4 regions of the Streptomyces sp. NPDC050423 genome follow, and region 1 is predicted to be linked to each of the others. Evidence: riboswitches for the same ligand, from Rfam matches in the RefSeq annotation. Region 1 holds a riboswitch; each other region holds the start of a gene.

Region 1 (4,009 bases):
GAACGGAGGCCGCGAGCATCAGCGGCTCGTACTCCATGGGGTGGCCCATGCCGATCAGGTGGCGGACCGAGTCGGGCTGGTCGTAGGTGGAGTAGTCGAAGATCTCCTGGCAGCGGATCACGTCGACCGTGGTCCCGAGTCCGCTGATCAGCAGGGGCAGTACGTCGTTGCCCCAGCCGGGGTCGACACCGGAGACGAACAGCGAGCCGCCGCCGTCGGCGACGGCGGCCAGGACCGGTTCGCGCAGCTCCGGCGGGGCGCTCCGCTGGTCGTAGAGCGTGTACAGGGCGGGCGTGACGACCACCGCGCCCGTCCGGACGGCCCTGGTGATGTCGGCCAGCGCCTCGTCGGGGCGGATGTCCCCGGAGGCCGCATACACCACCGCGCCGGGAGCGGCGGCCAGCACCGCGTCGATGTCGTCGGTCGCCGCGACGCCCAGATCGCGGCCGGTCCCGGCGAGGTCGCCCGCGTCGCGGCCCACCTTGCCGGGATCATGAACAAGTACATGCGCCAGCTTCAGGGCCGGATGGGCCTCGACGGCGCGGATGGCCGCGCGGCCGACATTGCCGGTACCCCAGACCACCGTGGAAATCATGCGGCGGAGGGTAGCGCGCGGGATGAAAGGTTCATAGTGCCATCGCCCACCCGGTTGGGGAGGGCGGCCGGGGCAGGACCGCAGGCTCCGCCCCGGCCGCCCGGCCGCCGAGAGGTCCGCCGTCGAAGGTCAACCCTCCGGGGGCCGCACCGCACGGCCTGGCGCCCCATTTGCCCCCATATAAGGCGTAAAGGGGTGGGCGGCACGCGAAAAAGGGTGGGAAGGAGCCGCTCGGCCCCTTCCCACCCCTGCGCCCGGCTTCCCCCGGAGGCGGAGCCGAGGTGTGTCAGTAGGCCCCGAAGACGTTGTCGATCGAGCCGTACGTGGCCGCGGCGTAGTTGCACGCCGCGGTGATGTTGGCGACGGGGTCGAGGATGTCCATCGAGGTACCGGCCACGTGGTACGCGTCGAAGGTGGGCTGGATCACCTGGAGGAGACCCTTGGACGGGGTGCCGGCGGCGGCGTTCGAGTCCCAATTGTTGACGATCTGCGGGTTGCCCGAGGACTCACGGATGATGTTGCGGTGGATGCCGTCGTAGCTCCCGGGGATGCCGTTCTGGGCCATCACGGCCAGCGACTCCTTGATCCAGCCGTCGAGGTCGTCGGTGTACGCCGTCGCGGCCTGCGCCGGAGCGGTGGCGGCGGTCTCCTCCGCGATGGGCGTGACCGTCCGCTGGGAGCGGTCGGCGCGGCCGGTCCCCTCGGCCCGGTCGGACGACTGCGAGGCGTCGGCCGCGGGCTCGGACTGGACTGCGGGCCCGGACTCGGTCGCGGGCTTTGCCTTCGATTCGGCGGCGGGGGCCGCCTTGGGCGCGACGGCCTCGGACTTGGCGCCGATGGTCAGCTTGAGGCCCGGGTGAATCAGATCGGGGTTGTGGCCGACCACACTCCGGTTGTCCTTGTAGAGCTGCTCCCAGCCGCCGCTGAGCGAATGCCCACGGGCGATCTTGGAAAGCGAATCACCGGAGATCACGGAATAGACGGTGGACTCCGCCTTGCTGACGGCAATTCCCTTGACAGCAAGGGAAGTCGGGGCCGCCGCCTTTTCTGCGACGACAGCGTGTGCCGGTGCGGCAGAAGCCGATCCGGCCCCGATCAGGGGGAGCGCGAGAACGGCTCCGCCCGTGCTCACGGCGATGAAGCCGCGGGTCAGGGAGGTGGACTTGGAACGACGGTGCTTACCCATGATGGGCATGACTTATTTCCTCTCCGCCGCCTGCGAGGTGAGCTGTCGGGTTCGGACTGGAGATGTCCGGCCGCACGTGATGGCGACTTCACCCCTAGCCGCTCCGGATACCGGACCGGCGGCAAACCTGGGTCCCCCGCTCCTGCCGTACGTGAGTGGGTCGGGTTACCGGACGGCGGCAGGATTCGGCGTTCCATCCGGATTGACGGTGACCGTAAGCGAGAAACACCGAGCGAAACAAGCCCTGAATTCGAGATCTCAATTGATTCGCAAGATCAATTAAAGGAAATGCTCACCATCAGACCTTCCCGAGGAAGTCAACTTTCTTGGCACAACAGGGAACCGAAGCCCGACGCCCCGCGTTCGAGACCGGGAGAGTGACGCTGACCACTGAGACCGAAAAGGGTGATTTGCTCTATATTCAGCATCTTTGAGCAACAGAAAAGGGATTCTTGATGATAATTGATCTAGAATCCGATTAATCACTCAATCAGGACATCTTGACGGCCTTCACCAAGGCTCACTCCCGTGACGGGCAGGTCGGATCGATCCATCATTAATGATGGATCTAAATAGATGGAAACTAGTGATGCGCCCGAAGACGCTCACGGCCCGGTTGCGGGACGTCCTGACACGGGCCCGCGGATACGGCCTAACGTCCGCCCTCGCGTCGGAGCCGCGCCGAAAGGTGGTGCTGGAGCGGCTGGCCGACGGCCGCGAGGTCATGGACGAATTCAAGCGTGCCGTCGTCCGTCAAGGTGTAGCGGCGGCGGGTGGCACTGACCTCCTTGGCGGTGGGCGCGAGAGCGACCTGATGAGTGGCGAGGTCGGCCGCGCCGTCGGCCGCGCGGCCGGTCAGGATCTCGGCGATACCGGTGGGCTGGGTGATCAGCGCCTCCACGCGCCCGTCCGGCTGCATCCGCCACCAGCCGCTCTCCCGGGCCGACGGCCGCTGCGGGGCGCCTTCCGCGTCGATCAGCCAGGCGCGCGCCTCGTAGTGGAGGAAGGGCCGCCCGTCGTGACTGAAGGTCACCTCCTGCGCGTACCGGAACTCCTCGGCGAGCGTCGGATACTCACCGCGGCCCCGCCCGGTCCAGGTGCCCAGGAACCCGGTCAGCGGTGCGAGCAGCGCGTGCGGGGCAGGCACTTCGTCAGGCCGAAACGCGTCGGGATACGGGTGCTTCTGGAGGGGGTCGGACATCTTGCGCGCTCCTGAGTCGAGGGTGGTGATGGCAGTGGCCGTGGCCGTGATGGTGTCGGCTGGCAGCCTAGGGCCACGGAAGGCGAGTGGGCCGCTTCCACGCCTTCGCGCCATCACGACCTGACGACCTGACGCCAAGGCACTACTTCACTCAGTCGCGCCTTCGCGCGCAGTGCGGCGCCGTCACGGACCAGGTCCGCCAGGACGCGACGGGCCGACGCCGCGAACCGGGCCCCGAGGTCCGGATCGGACGCCGGGTCCATCGCGTCCTGGATGACTGGTGTGGGTCAGTTCCAGCGGTCCTGGTTGATGAAGTGGCTGAAGCCGCGCCAGGAGTTGGGGCCCATCTCGCCGTCGATGGGGCCGGTGTAGCCGTTCTGCGCGGCGAGTCGCTGGAGAGCGGCCCAGGTGTTCGTGCCGGGAACCCCGTCGATGGGTCCGGTGTAGCCCCAGTTCCGCAGGTTCCGCTGGAGCGCGGCATAGGTGTTGACTCCGGGGGCCCCGTCGATCGGGCCGGTGTAACCCGACTCGATCCGCAGCCAGTTCTGCGTCCGCTGCCACATCACCGGACCGGGAACACCATCCTGCTCCGTCGACGTCTTCGGCAGCCCACCACCGGACGGCGGCGGGTCGGTCGGCTCGGTGAGGTCGAACGCCCAGGAGCGGGCGCGGCTGAGGTCGACGGGGGACGCGCCGCCGGTGGAGCCCACGGACGTGTACTGATGGGCGGCCCAGTCGGGGTAGTGGCCGCCGAGGTCGGGTGCGCCGGGCCAGGTGCCGTCGTTGGCTCCCCAGGAGGCCGCCCACAAGTGGGCACCGGCGGCGACGGTGGCGGTCCAGGTGCCCGCGCGCAGTGCGCCTGTGCTGATGTAGAACCAGGGCACGTAGCTTCCGACGCGTTCGCGTACCCGGTTGAACCAGGCGGACACATCGGCGTCGTTCCACAGGCGGGTGGAGTCGTCGAGCACCTCGACGTCCAGCGCGAGCACGTCACCGACGCGGTAGTCGTGCAGGTGGTCCACGAAGT
Region 2 (4,009 bases), on a different contig from region 1:
CAGTGGATGTCGTCGCGCCGGACCTCCAGCGTTCCCCGGTGCGCCTGCGGCGGCCACTCCTGGTCGGGGTCGGCCGGTACGTCGACGCCGAGGACCTGGGCGGCGCGCAGCGCGACCCGGGTGTGTCCCTCGGGCGACAGATGCAGCCGGTCGCCGTCCCAGGCGCGGCGGTCCTGCACCGAGCGCAGCGACCAGAGGTCGAGCACCGGGCAGTCGTAGCGGTCCGCGATGGACCGCACATGGGCGGTGTAGGTGGCGATCTTGCCGCGCAGATGGCGCAGCACGGGAACGCCGCGAGTGTCGAAGCCGGTGGTGACCATGACGGTGCCGACCGATTCGGTCAGCTCCGCGACAGCGCGCTCGAAGCGCTCGGCGACGTCGTCGGGATCGGTGCCCGGCCGGATGATGTCGTTGCCGCCCGCGCAGAAGCTCACCAGGTCGGGGGCGAGTTCCCTGGCGCGGGGCACCTGCTCCTCGACTATCTGGTCGAGGAGACGTCCTCGTACGGCGAGATTGGCGTACCTGAAGTTCCCGTGCGCGGCGCCTGCGAGGCCCGGTGCCGTTCCGGGGTCCGGGAGCTGGTCAGCGAGGATGACCGCGAACCTGTCCGCCCAGCCGACGAATGTCCCGTCGGGGCCGAGATCGCCGACTCCCTCGGTGAAGCTGTCGCCAATCGCCGCGTACGACTCGATGGCGCCCTGCCTGTTGATGACGCTCTGTCGGATGTTTCTCGAATCGTTTGCCACAAGGGCATATCCTGCACCGTCGAATGTGACCTACGCGACCGTAATACGGGGTTGACGGGTGGTGAGATAGACCACCCGGTCAGGTTTTGGTAAAGGGGGAATAAGCAGAGGGACGGTGCGCCGCCGCGCACCGTCCCTCTGTGTATTGCTCAGGTCCGGGTTACCGGACCGGTGCTGCCTGGATCAGACGTTGATCCCGTTCGACGCCAGGTAGGCGATCGGGTCGACGTCCGAGCCGTACGCCGGACCCGTGCGGATCTCGAAGTGCAGGTGCGGGCCGGTCGCGTTGCCGGTGGCGCCGGAGAGGCCGACCTGCTGGCCCGCGGTCACGGTCTGGCCCGCCGAGACGGAGAGCGAGGACATGTGTCCGTACTGCGAGTAGTGGCCGTCGGCGTGCTTGATGACGACCTCGTTGCCGTACGCGCCGCCCCAGCCGGCGGTGACGACGGTGCCCGAGGTGATCGCCTTCACGCTGGTGCCGGTGGACACGGGGAAGTCGATGCCGGTGTGGCTGCCGCTGGACCAGCTGGCGCCGGAGGCACGGTAGGCGGTGGTGTGGTTGCCGGGAACCGGGTGGACGTAACCGGAGCCGGTGCTCCGCTCGGCCGGGGCCGAGGTCCCGTTGGACGCCTGGGCGTCGGAGGAGGACGCGGCGTTGGAGGCCGTGGGGGCCTTGGACTCGGTCTTGGCCGGAGCCTTGGAAGGAGCCTTGGAGGGAGCCTTCGACGGGGTGGTGGCACCCGCGGAGGTGGGCGAGCCGGTGGTCGAGGCGTGGCCCCAGGCCTTGCCGCCGAGCGTCAGCTTCATGCCCGGGAAGATCAGGCTCGGGTCGTCGCCGACGACCTTGCGGTTGTCCTGGTACAGCTTCTCCCAGCCACCCTTGAGCTTGTGCTCGGCAGCGATCTTCGACAGGTAGTCGCCGGAGACCACGGAGTACGTCGCGGTGCCGTCCTGCTTCTCCGAGACCGGCTTGGCCTGGGCGGCGTGCGTGGCGACGGCCGAGTTCGCGGTGCCGGGAGCGGCCTGCTCCGCGGCGTTGGCACCGGTGGCGCCGAGCAGCGGAAGCGCGATGACGGCTCCGCCGGCGCTCGCGACGACGACGGCGCGGGCGATGGTGCTGGACTTCGGACGGCGGTGCTTACCCGATATGGGCATGAAGAATTTCCTCTCCGGCGCCTACGAGGTGAGCTGTCGGGTTCGGGCTGGAGATGCCCGGTCGCGCCTGGCGCGACTTCACCCCGAGCCGGCCGGATCTCTCCGGTCGGCGGCTTACCTGGTTCCCCCGCTCCTGCCACACGGTGAGTGGGTGCGAATTCCGGACGGCGGCAGGATTAGGCGTTCCATCCGGATTGAGAGCGAACGTAAGCGAGTGGGGACGGCGGAAACAAGCCATGGGTTCCACACCGGATTCCACTCCGGGAAATCGGAGCGGAATTCCGGTCACACTCCGTGGATTACGGATCTTGGCTTTCCGCGCGGCGCATGGAATACCCAGCCGCGGCGTCGCCACACACCGTCACGGATATGATCCCGCTCACGAGGGGGCGATCATCTCCCGCACAAGCAGGGCATGTTCGACCAAAGCCTCAATACGGACATGTCACGCCCGTAGTTCGCACCGGAGCCGCAGACGGGGCCCCACCCAGGAGTCCGCGCGGGGCCGTCACCGAGACGATTGCCCGAGTATCCGATGTCGTATCGTCACGGGAGTGGACCCGTCGGCGACACGCGTCGGCGGCAGAGCCTCCAGGAGTGACCGTGACGCAGCAGCTGCCGCAGACCCCGTCGACGGAACCCGAGCTGGCGGGGGTCCGTAATTTCCGTGACGTGGGCGGACTGCCCACCGCGGACGGCCGCCGGGTGCGGTACGGACGGCTCTACCGCAGCGGTCACCTGGCGGGCGCCACCGCCGAGGACGCCGCGTTCCTCGGCGGTCTCGGCCTCCACACCGTCTTCGACTTCCGCAATGCCGCCGACCTGAAGCTGGACGGACTGGACGTCGAGCTGCCCGGCGTACGCAATGTGAACATCCCCCTCACCGACCCGGCGGACGGCGCCGAGTTCTGGCGGATGGTGCGCGACGGCAACACGGACGAGCTGCGCGGCCTCCTCGACGGCGGCAAGGGGACCGACCGCATGGTCGCCTCCTACCGGACGATCATCCTGGAGCGCACCGCCGAGCACAGCCGCGTGCTGCACGCCCTGGCCGAGGACAGCGTCCCCGCCCTGATGCACTGCGCGGCCGGCAAGGACCGGGCGGGGCTCTCGATCGCGGTCTCGCTGCTCGCGGTCGGCGTCGGGCGCGAAGCCGTCGAGGCCGACTACCTCAAGTCCAACGACGCCCACCGCCGCTACCGGGTGCGCCGCAGCGACACCTCGGCGGCCGGGATGTCGCCCGAGGTGATGGAGCTCCTCAGCCCGCTCTTCGGCGCCCACAGCGAATATCTCGCCGCGGCCTTCGCCACGATCGACGAGACCTGGGGCGGCACCGACCGCTACCTCTCCGAGGGGCTGAAAATCACCCCCGAGACCCGGGAGCGACTGCGCGAGCGGCTCCTCGACGACGCGTGACCGGCCGGCCGGCACACCGAGCTCCCGGCTACTGGTTGTGCATCCCCACGGCGAACAGCAGGTAGAGGAAACCCGCGATGACGTGCCCGGCCACCAGATAGGCGAACAGCCTGATGACGAGCCCGCGCGGCATCCGGCTCTCCTGCGAGTCGGACTCCTTGCGCCTGGCCGGGGTGAGCGGGTCGTAGTTCTCGGAATCGGACATGACAGTCCTCTCTGGCGACCGGACGCGCCGGCGGCGGGGACGGCGTCTCAGCGACGGTGGATCCCGCTGCCGAGGCACAGCTCGGCAGCGGGGCTCTGCAGCAGGGTGTGGACGAAGAGCAGCTCGGCGCCCTCGCGCTCCGGTGCCGCGATCCGGTGCGGGGTGAGCGAGTCGAAGTGCGCGCTGTCGCCGGGGCCGAGGTCGTGCACGGTGTCCCCGAGGGTCACCCTGAGGTGCCCGGCCAGGACGTACAGCCACTCCTCACCGGGGTGGACGCGCACCAGGTCGCCCTGCGCGCCGTACGGGACCCGGACGCGCAGCGCCTGCATCGCCCGGCCCGGACCACCGGCCTGCTGGTACATCCAGCCGTCGGCCTCGGCCCCCTCGAACTTCCGGGCCCGGATGATCGAGTCACGTTCCGGTGGGATCTCACCCAGCAGTTCGGAGACCGTCGTACCGTAGATCCTGGCAAGTCCGAGCAGCATCG
Region 3 (4,009 bases), on a different contig from region 1:
GACACGGGCGGGGACCGGGACCGACGGCCGGGACGGCTCGCGGGGCGGACGCGGGAGCCGTCCCGGTACGGCTACGGCTCCGGTACGGCTACGGCTACGGCTCCGGTACGGAGACCGGGGGCGCGACCGCCTTCGCCGCCTCCGCCCGCGCGGTCGATGTGACCTTCCGGTGGTGCGCGAGGATTCCTATGAAGCCTGCGAGGAACCCGCTGACCAGGCCGGATACCGCGTGATTGACCGCGTTGGCCGACTCGCTGTCCGGCATGCCGATGATCGCGTAATTGACTCCCGCGCTCATCACCGCCCCGATCACTCCACCGATCACGCCGCTGATGACGGCACCGCGCAGCGGTGAGGCCACAGCGGCTGTGGGAGCGGACGCGGGGACGGGGGCGGGAGTGAGCGGTGCGGTCATCGGCGGAGGCCCTCCAGTCAGGCTGCGATGAGAGACCGGGAGCGGCTTGCGGGGCGCGGTGAAGCGGGCGGTCCCGGGTCTGCTCGCACGGGCAGCCCACCGGTCCGGGGGATGCAGCAGATACCTTGCGACAGAACACGTGTTCCTCGCAACACCTTCTCAATTTCGACACTCTGACGTTCGTGGCACGGTTCGTCGGGAGGACTGCCGGGGGAGAGGGAGCAGGGGGGCGGGGGACGTGCGCGGGGTGGTCATGAGTGCGTCGAACATGCCGTAGAGTTGTGTTTACCGACGCGGGGTGGAGCAGCTCGGTAGCTCGCTGGGCTCATAACCCAGAGGTCGCAGGTTCAAATCCTGTCCCCGCTACTGAAGAATCAGGCCCGGTACGCATAAAGCGTGCCGGGCCTGATTCGTTTGTGCATGTGTGCGTTCGCCGAGCCATCGGGCCATCGGGCCATCGGCCCGCCGGCCGGTGCGACCCGCGCCGCGCACGTACTCCCATTGGCCGCCGAGGAGTAGCCCCGCGACCGCGCTCCGGAAAGTCTGGAGGTGGTGCGCGGTACCGTCCGCGGCCCTGAGCGCACCGGGCAGGAGAGCACAGGTGGCGAAGCGGGAGCAGCGCCGAGGGAGGCGTGCCGGCCAGATCCGGAACCGCCGTTTCGTCCGGGCGCTGCCTGGGGTGATGATCATCGGCGCGTTGGTGTTCGACTTCTTCACCCCGGCCGCCTTCACGGCTGTCCCGCTCTTCGCCGCGGCCCCGCTGATCGCCGCGCCGTTCTTCTCGCTGGCGGGCACCATCCGTGTCGGAGCCGCCGCGCTGGTGGCCGTCGCGGTGCTGCGGCTCTACCACGGCGCTCTGTTCCAGGTCGTGCCGTCCATCGAGCTCCTCACGGTCCTCACCGTCTCCGTGCTCGCGGTCTTCATCAACGGCGTCGTACGGCGCAGCAACGAGCAGCTGGCCTCCGCGCGGGTCATCGCGGAAACCGCCATGCGCGCGGTGCTGCCGACGCCGTCCGACCGGATCGGCGGCCTGTACGTGGCCGCGCGGTACGAGGCGGCGCAGGCGGACGAGTTCGTCGGCGGCGACCTGTTCTCGGTCACGGACACCCCGTACGGGGTGCGGCTGGTGGTCGGGGACGTGCGCGGCAAGGGCCTGGACGCGGTCGAGGCGGTGGCGGTGATCATCGGCGCGTTCCGGGAGGCCGCCGAGCAGGAGCAGTCACTGGAGGGGGTGGCTCAGCGGCTGGAGCGTGCGCTGGCGCGGGAATCGAGCAGAAGCGGCGGCCTCGACGCGGTCGAGGGGTTCATCACCGCCGTCCTCGCCGAGATCCCGCCGGATGAGACCCGGATGCGGATCGTCAATCGCGGCCACCCCGAACCCCTGCTGCTGCACTTGGACGGGGCGCTGGACGTACTGCGGCCCACGTTGCCCGCACTGCCCCTGGGGATGGACCTGGGTGTGTGGCCGGACCGCTCCGACGAGTGGGAGCTGCCCGCCGGGTCGACGCTCCTCCTGTACACGGACGGCCTCTCCGAGGCCCGTGACGCCGCCGGGGCCTTCTACGACCCCGCGGAACGGCTGCGCGGACGGATCTTTCAGGGTCCCGAGGAACTGCTGTCGGCGCTGACCGATGACGTACGGCTGCACACCGGTGGGGTGACGACCGACGACATGGCGCTCCTCGCGGTCGCGCGCCCCATCGAGGGTCAGCCGGAGCGGCGCACGACCGTGAGGATAGTGGGTCTGGGGGATGGCACCGGGTGAGGGTGAGGGTGAAGGGGTGGACGGGGGAGAGGGTGAGCAGAGGTGCGGGTGAGGCTGCGGCCGATGCCACCGTGCGTAACCGTAAGGAACCCCTCCGCATAACATTTGACGCAACGTCAGAAAACGGATAACGATTGAGGGGCGATCAACTCGCCCGATTCCACCCGGTTGTGTCCCCTAAGTCCAGGCCAATGACGTGAATGATCAGTTGGAACGGCTTGGAATCGGACCCGTGTGTCTATTAACGTTCGATAACGCAGCGCGGTTGTCCCAGCCGCCGTCAGAGGCGGCACCGTGCGCGAGCGCCGAATTCCGCAAGGGAACCGGGGAACCACCTACATGGGGTGAATCGGGCATCTCTGTCTCGTCGAGAGACGGAGGAACCCGTAGGAGACCTTCCTGCTCCGAACCCGTCAGCTAACCCGGTAGGCGAGAAGGAAGGAAAGGAGTGCGCCCCAGTGGCGTCCAACAAGCCTGCCCCCGAAGCCCCCTCCCGGTTCGTACCCGAACACGGAAATGACTTCGGAACCGGGCCCGGTGCCGTCTACGGCACCCACCACGGAACCGCTTACGGAACCGATCGGGGCAGCGAGTTCGGCAACGGCTTCCTGGCCGACGAGACCGAGTCCGGCAAGGCGTGGGAGGAATGGAACCCCACCGAGGAGTCCGTCCGCCCCGTACGCGGCAAGCACCGCGTCGCCAAGCAGCGCAACGGTCTCGCCCGTAGCTCCACCGTCCTCGGCGTCGGTGTCATCGCGGCCGTCGGCGCGGGCGGCATGGCCTCCGCGCAGAGCAAGCCGCCGGTCTCCATCTCCCTTCCCGACGCCATCTCGGACAAGCTCCCCGAGGCCAGGTCCCTGCCGGGCGTCGGCGCACTGTTCTCCAGTGGGTCCGAGGCGGAGAAGGCCGGGACCGAGACCGCTTCCGCCCCGCTGACGACGGCCGGCATCACCACCACCGAGGCCGAGCAGGGCACGACGGACGCCGGCGAGGCGCTCCGCGCCCGCATCCTCCAGCAGGCCGAGCAGCAGCAGGACTCCGCCGACGCGGAGGCCAAGGAGGCCGAGGAGAAGGCCGCCGCGGAGAAGGCGGCCGCCGAGGCGAAGACGCAGCAGGACGCCGCGGAGGCCAAGGTCGCCGCCGCGAAGAAGAAGGCGGAGGCAGAGGCGAAGAAGAAGGCGGAGGCCGCGCGGCTCGCCAAGCTCGCCGCCAGCTACGCCATCCCCACCTCCTCGTACACGATCACCTCGACCTTCGGCGAGGCCGGTTCGATGTGGTCCTCCGGCTACCACACGGGCCTCGACTTCGCGGCGCCGACCGGTACCCCGATCAAGGCCATCCACAGCGGCACCGTCAAGTCGGCCGGCTGGTCCGGTGCTTACGGCTACCGCACGGTCCTGGAGCTCGAGGACGGTACGGAGCTGTGGTTCTGCCACCAGTCCTCGATCGGTGTCGGCGTCGGCCAGAAGGTCACCACCGGGGACACCATCGGGCGCGTCGGCGCGACCGGCAATGTGACCGGCCCGCACCTTCACCTTGAGGTCCACACCCCGGACGGCACCGGGATCGACCCGATGACCTGGCTGCGCGCCCGGGGCCTGACGGTCTGAGCAGGCCGCCGCCGAACCCCGGCAGTCCTGACGCTCACCCCCCGACGTCGGGGCTGCCGGTCTGCCGCTGCCTCCGTATCCGTAGCTGCACACGGCACGGAACAACGGAATAGCGGAGACGGTGGAACGAGTTGTTCCATCCATGACTTCTCTCCGCAAGCTCGGATCGTCCAGCCTTCAGGTCTTCCCGCTCTCCCTCGGCGGCAACGTCTTCGGCTG
Region 4 (4,009 bases), on a different contig from region 1:
CTCGAATTCGAGCGCGACGGCGGCGAGCTCCTGGAGGTTCTCGATCCGGGTCTCGTCCTGCGGGTCGGTGGAGGCCTGGAGTTCGGCGAGGTAACCGGTCCGCTCCATGACCGCCTCCAGCACCACCGCGGGGCCCGCGCCCGACTCGACGATCGTGCGCAGCTCCTCCATCAGCGTGTTGAACCGCTTGACGGCGTTGGCGGAGCGCGCGGCCATGCCGTACGCCTCGTCGACGCGGCGCAGCGCCTGCGGGAAGGTGATCTTCTCGCGCAGCGACAGGGCGTCGATCATCGCCTCGGCCCGGTCACCGATGCCGCGCTTGGGCACGTTGAGGATGCGGCGCAGCGGGACCGTGTCCTCGGGGTTGGAGAGGACCCGGAGGTAGGCCAGGACGTCCCGGACCTCCTTGCGCTCGTAGAAGCGCACACCGCCGACGACCTTGTAGGGCAGGCCGACCCGGATGAAGATCTCCTCGAAGACACGGGACTGCGCGTTCGTCCGGTAGAAGATCGCGACGTCGCCGGCCTTGGCGTCGCCCGCGTCGGTCAGCCGGTCGATCTCGTCGGCGACGAACTGCGCCTCGTCGTGCTCGGTGTCCGCGACGTAGCCGGTGATCCGGGCGCCTGATCCGGCGTTGGTCCAGAGGTTCTTCGGGCGGCGGCTCTCGTTGCGCTCGATGACGGCGTTGGCGGCGGACAGGATCGTCTGGGTGGAACGGTAGTTCTGTTCCAGCAGGATCGTGGTCGCGTCCGGGTAGTCCTCCTCGAACTGGAGGATGTTGCGGATCGTGGCGCCCCGGAAGGCGTAGATCGACTGGTCCGCGTCACCGACGACGCACAGCTCGCCGGGGGCGTCGGCGGCACCGGCCGGGCCGACCAGTTCCCGTACGAGCGTGTACTGGGCGTGGTTGGTGTCCTGGTACTCGTCGACCAGGACGTGCCGGAAGCGGCGGCGGTAGTGCTCGGCGACGTCGGGGAAGGCCTGGAGCAGGTGCACCGTCGTCATGATGATGTCGTCGAAGTCCAGCGCGTTGGCCTCGCGCAGCCGGGACTGGTACATCGCGTAGGCCTGGGCGAGCGTCTTCTCGAAACCGTCCGCGGCCTGGCCGGCGAAGGTCTCCTCGTCGATCAGCTCGTTCTTCAGGTTCGACACCTTCGCCGTGAACGACTTCGGCGGGAAGCGCTTCGGGTCGAGGTCGAGATCGCGGCAGACCAGGGCCATCAGCCGCTTGGAGTCCGCGGCGTCGTAGATCGAGAACGAGGACGTGAAGCCGAGCCTCTTCGACTCGCGGCGCAGGATCCGGACGCACGCGCTGTGGAAGGTCATGACCCACATGGCGTTGGCGCGGGGGCCGACGAGCTGCTCGACGCGCTCCTTCATCTCGCCGGCGGCCTTGTTGGTGAAGGTGATCGCCAGGATCTGGCCGGGGTGCACGCCCCGCTCGGCGAGCAGGTGGGCGATGCGGTGGGTCAGTACCCGGGTCTTGCCCGAACCGGCCCCGGCGACGATGAGCAGCGGGGACCCCGCGTGCACGACGGCGGCGCGCTGCTCGGTGTTCAGCCCGTCGAGCAGCGCGGCGGCGTCGATCACCGGGCGGTGGGCCCCGTCGCGGTAGTACGCGTCGCGGGGCGGCGGGGGCCCGTCGAACACGCCCCCGAAGAGGTCCTCCGGCACCGCTTCGGGTGCGGAGTCCTCGGGGGGCGGCGGGGGCCCTTCCTCCGCGTGCTGGAGGCCGGCCAGGAAACTGTCGTCAAAGAGGCTGCTCATCGCTGTCCGAGTCTAGGGCCTGTCCGGCGGATCAAGGCCGGGGCCGCATGGCGAACCGCACACCTCCGCGCACCGCCGCGCGGGCACCCAGAGCGATGCCGGACCCACACTGCGTGGACGGATCCCGCGCCTGACCTGCCCGCACCGCGTCCACTTCACCAAGGTCACGAAAATGTATCGGGCATATCGAACATCAACCTTCACAGCGGCACCATGAGTTGGCTAGCGTGCACGTTCGGGCGGCCCGTACCCCCAGAGGCGAACCACGCCGAGCGGGCGTCCACGCCGAATCCTGGGCTGCCCGTACGGAGTCCGGAACCGGGGACCCACACGCAGCACCGGGGTGAATCGGTCCGAATCCCCCACCTGGACCGTAGGGCAGCCTTCCGTTCCGCCCGAACCCGACAGCTAACCCGGTAGGCGGTCCACGGAAGGAGATGCCGGCCTTGGCGTCGCATCGCAAACCGCGCCCCCGGGTGCGCAGCACCACCCCGGCCATCGGGTTCACGACGGCCGCACTCGCCTCGGTGACCCTGCTGTCCACGCAGAGCGCGCTGGCGGCCCCGGCCCCGAAGCCCAGCATCGAGGACGTCCAGAAGAAGGTCGACGACCTCTACCGGCAGGCGGGCACCGCGACCCAGCACTACGACCAGGCGAAAGAGGCGTCCGCCAAGCAGCGCACCAAGGTGGACACGCTGCTGGACGACATCGCCGAGCGCGCCGACAAGCTGAACGACGCCCGCCGGACGCTCGGGAACTACGCCGCAGCCCAGTACCGCGACGGTGCGCTCGCGCCGACCGCCACCTTCTTCCTGGCGAACGACCCGCAGTCGTTCTTCGACCAGACCCACCTCATGAACCGGATGGCCGCGAACCAGCAGCAGGCCGTCACGGACTTCCGTACGAAGCAGGCCGAGGCGTCGAAGAAGCGCGCCGAGGCGGTGACGGGCCTGGAGACGCTCACCGCGTCCCAGACCAGGCTGCGCACCAGCAAGCGGAACGTCCAGGACAAGCTGACCGAGGCCCGCACGCTGCTGTCGAAGCTCACCGCCGAGGAGAAGGCTCGCCTCGCCGAGCTGGAGCAGAAGAAGAAGGACGAGGCCGAGCGCAAGGCGGCGGAGCTGGCGAAGAAGCAGGCCGCCGCGGAGGCGGAGGCCGACCGCAAGGCCAAGGAGGCCGGGAGCGGGACCGGCACGGGCACCGGGAGCGGCACGGGCACCGGGACGGGTTCCGGCTCGGACAGCAGCGCCACGACGAAGGCCGAGAAGGTCCTCGCGTTCGCCAGGGCCCAGATCGGCAAGCCGTACGTCTGGGGGGCGACCGGCCCGTCCTCGTACGACTGCTCGGGGCTCACCCAGGCGGCCTGGAAGGCGGCGGGCGTCAGTATTCCGCGGACCACCTGGGACCAGGTGAACGTCGGCACCCGGATCGCGACGGCGGATCTGCGGCCCGGGGACCTGGTCTTCTTCTACGACGACATCAGCCACGTCGGCATCTACAAGGGCGACGGCATGATGATCCACGCGCCGAAGCCGGGGGCGAACGTGCGCGAGGAATCGATCTACTACATGCCGATCTACGGGAGCGTGCGGCCCGGTTAGGGGCGTTGCGGTACGGCGGGTGGCCCCGCGGGAAGCGGCCACCCGCCGGCTGCTGCCCGGTCAGGTCGGGTCGCGTCGCGTCAGGTCAGGTCGCGTCAGGTCCAGAGCGTGGCGATGAAGATGTTGACGACCGTCAGTCCGCCCACCGCCGCGAAGAGACCCTTCTCGACCTTCTCCTCGTCCCGCTTGACGTAGACGATCCCGAGGATGACGACCAGGATCAGCAGCTTGATGCCGATCTTGACGTTGTTCACGGGGTGGTCGTCGGCCTGGTCGAGCCCGACCAGGGCGATACCGGTGACCAGCATCGTCAGCGCGCCGTGCAGCATCCCCGGCACGAAGCGCGCGGTCCCCGCCCCCATCGCCTTCATCTGGGTGAGGAAACCCCCCAGCAGGGCGGCGATTCCGATGATGTGCAGGGCGACGAAGACATCGATGAGTACACGCATGGTTCCGCACCTTAGCCCTGGCCGTATCAGCCTGCCGCAGCCAGGTGAGGCTTACTGGAGGCTTGACCGACAAATGCACCAATTGCCTGACTCTGGTGCAATTTTTCCGGTCATTCAGCAACAACGCTGCACTAAATTCGGGCAATAGGCGTCATTACGACTCCTGCCCGTGCCCCGGGTTTAGCGTCCCTA

Evidence for each region. Region 1 has a riboswitch for cyclic di-AMP ahead of AB0I52_RS31605 (LysM peptidoglycan-binding domain-containing protein). Riboswitches for the same ligand answer to the same signal wherever they lie in the genome.
Region 2: another riboswitch for cyclic di-AMP. It lies ahead of AB0I52_RS28785 (peptidoglycan DD-metalloendopeptidase family protein); the one in region 1 lies ahead of AB0I52_RS31605 (LysM peptidoglycan-binding domain-containing protein).
Region 3: another riboswitch for cyclic di-AMP. It lies ahead of AB0I52_RS23945 (M23 family metallopeptidase); the one in region 1 lies ahead of AB0I52_RS31605 (LysM peptidoglycan-binding domain-containing protein).
Region 4: another riboswitch for cyclic di-AMP. It lies ahead of AB0I52_RS07900 (NlpC/P60 family protein); the one in region 1 lies ahead of AB0I52_RS31605 (LysM peptidoglycan-binding domain-containing protein).

Annotation. Positions count from the first base shown of each region.
Region 1 is NZ_JBFAJY010000068.1:3,246-7,254, forward strand. It holds gene AB0I52_RS31600 (dihydrodipicolinate reductase) at 1-595, opposite strand, end outside; gene AB0I52_RS31605 (LysM peptidoglycan-binding domain-containing protein) at 882-1,790, opposite strand; cyclic di-AMP (ydaO/yuaA leader) riboswitch at 1,794-1,982, opposite strand; gene AB0I52_RS31610 (FABP family protein) at 2,434-2,982, opposite strand; gene AB0I52_RS31615 (GH25 family lysozyme) at 3,270-4,009, opposite strand, start outside.
Region 2 is NZ_JBFAJY010000048.1:49,911-53,919, reverse strand. It holds gene AB0I52_RS28790 (SGNH/GDSL hydrolase family protein) at 1-746, opposite strand, end outside; gene AB0I52_RS28785 (peptidoglycan DD-metalloendopeptidase family protein) at 930-1,901, opposite strand; cyclic di-AMP (ydaO/yuaA leader) riboswitch at 1,905-2,094, opposite strand; gene AB0I52_RS28780 (tyrosine-protein phosphatase) at 2,505-3,317, shown strand; gene AB0I52_RS28775 (DUF6126 family protein) at 3,346-3,522, opposite strand; gene AB0I52_RS28770 (XRE family transcriptional regulator) at 3,570-4,009, opposite strand, start outside.
Region 3 is NZ_JBFAJY010000034.1:65,902-69,910, forward strand. It holds gene AB0I52_RS23925 (flotillin family protein) at 1-2, shown strand, start outside; gene AB0I52_RS23930 (hypothetical protein) at 95-415, opposite strand; tRNA gene AB0I52_RS23935 (tRNA-Met) at 708-781, shown strand; gene AB0I52_RS23940 (PP2C family protein-serine/threonine phosphatase) at 1,098-2,180, shown strand; cyclic di-AMP (ydaO/yuaA leader) riboswitch at 2,474-2,627, shown strand; gene AB0I52_RS23945 (M23 family metallopeptidase) at 2,639-3,790, shown strand; gene AB0I52_RS23950 (aldo/keto reductase) at 3,933-4,009, shown strand, end outside.
Region 4 is NZ_JBFAJY010000007.1:79,171-83,179, reverse strand. It holds gene pcrA (DNA helicase PcrA) at 1-1,767, opposite strand, end outside; cyclic di-AMP (ydaO/yuaA leader) riboswitch at 2,041-2,206, shown strand; gene AB0I52_RS07900 (NlpC/P60 family protein) at 2,205-3,368, shown strand; gene AB0I52_RS07895 (hypothetical protein) at 3,464-3,817, opposite strand.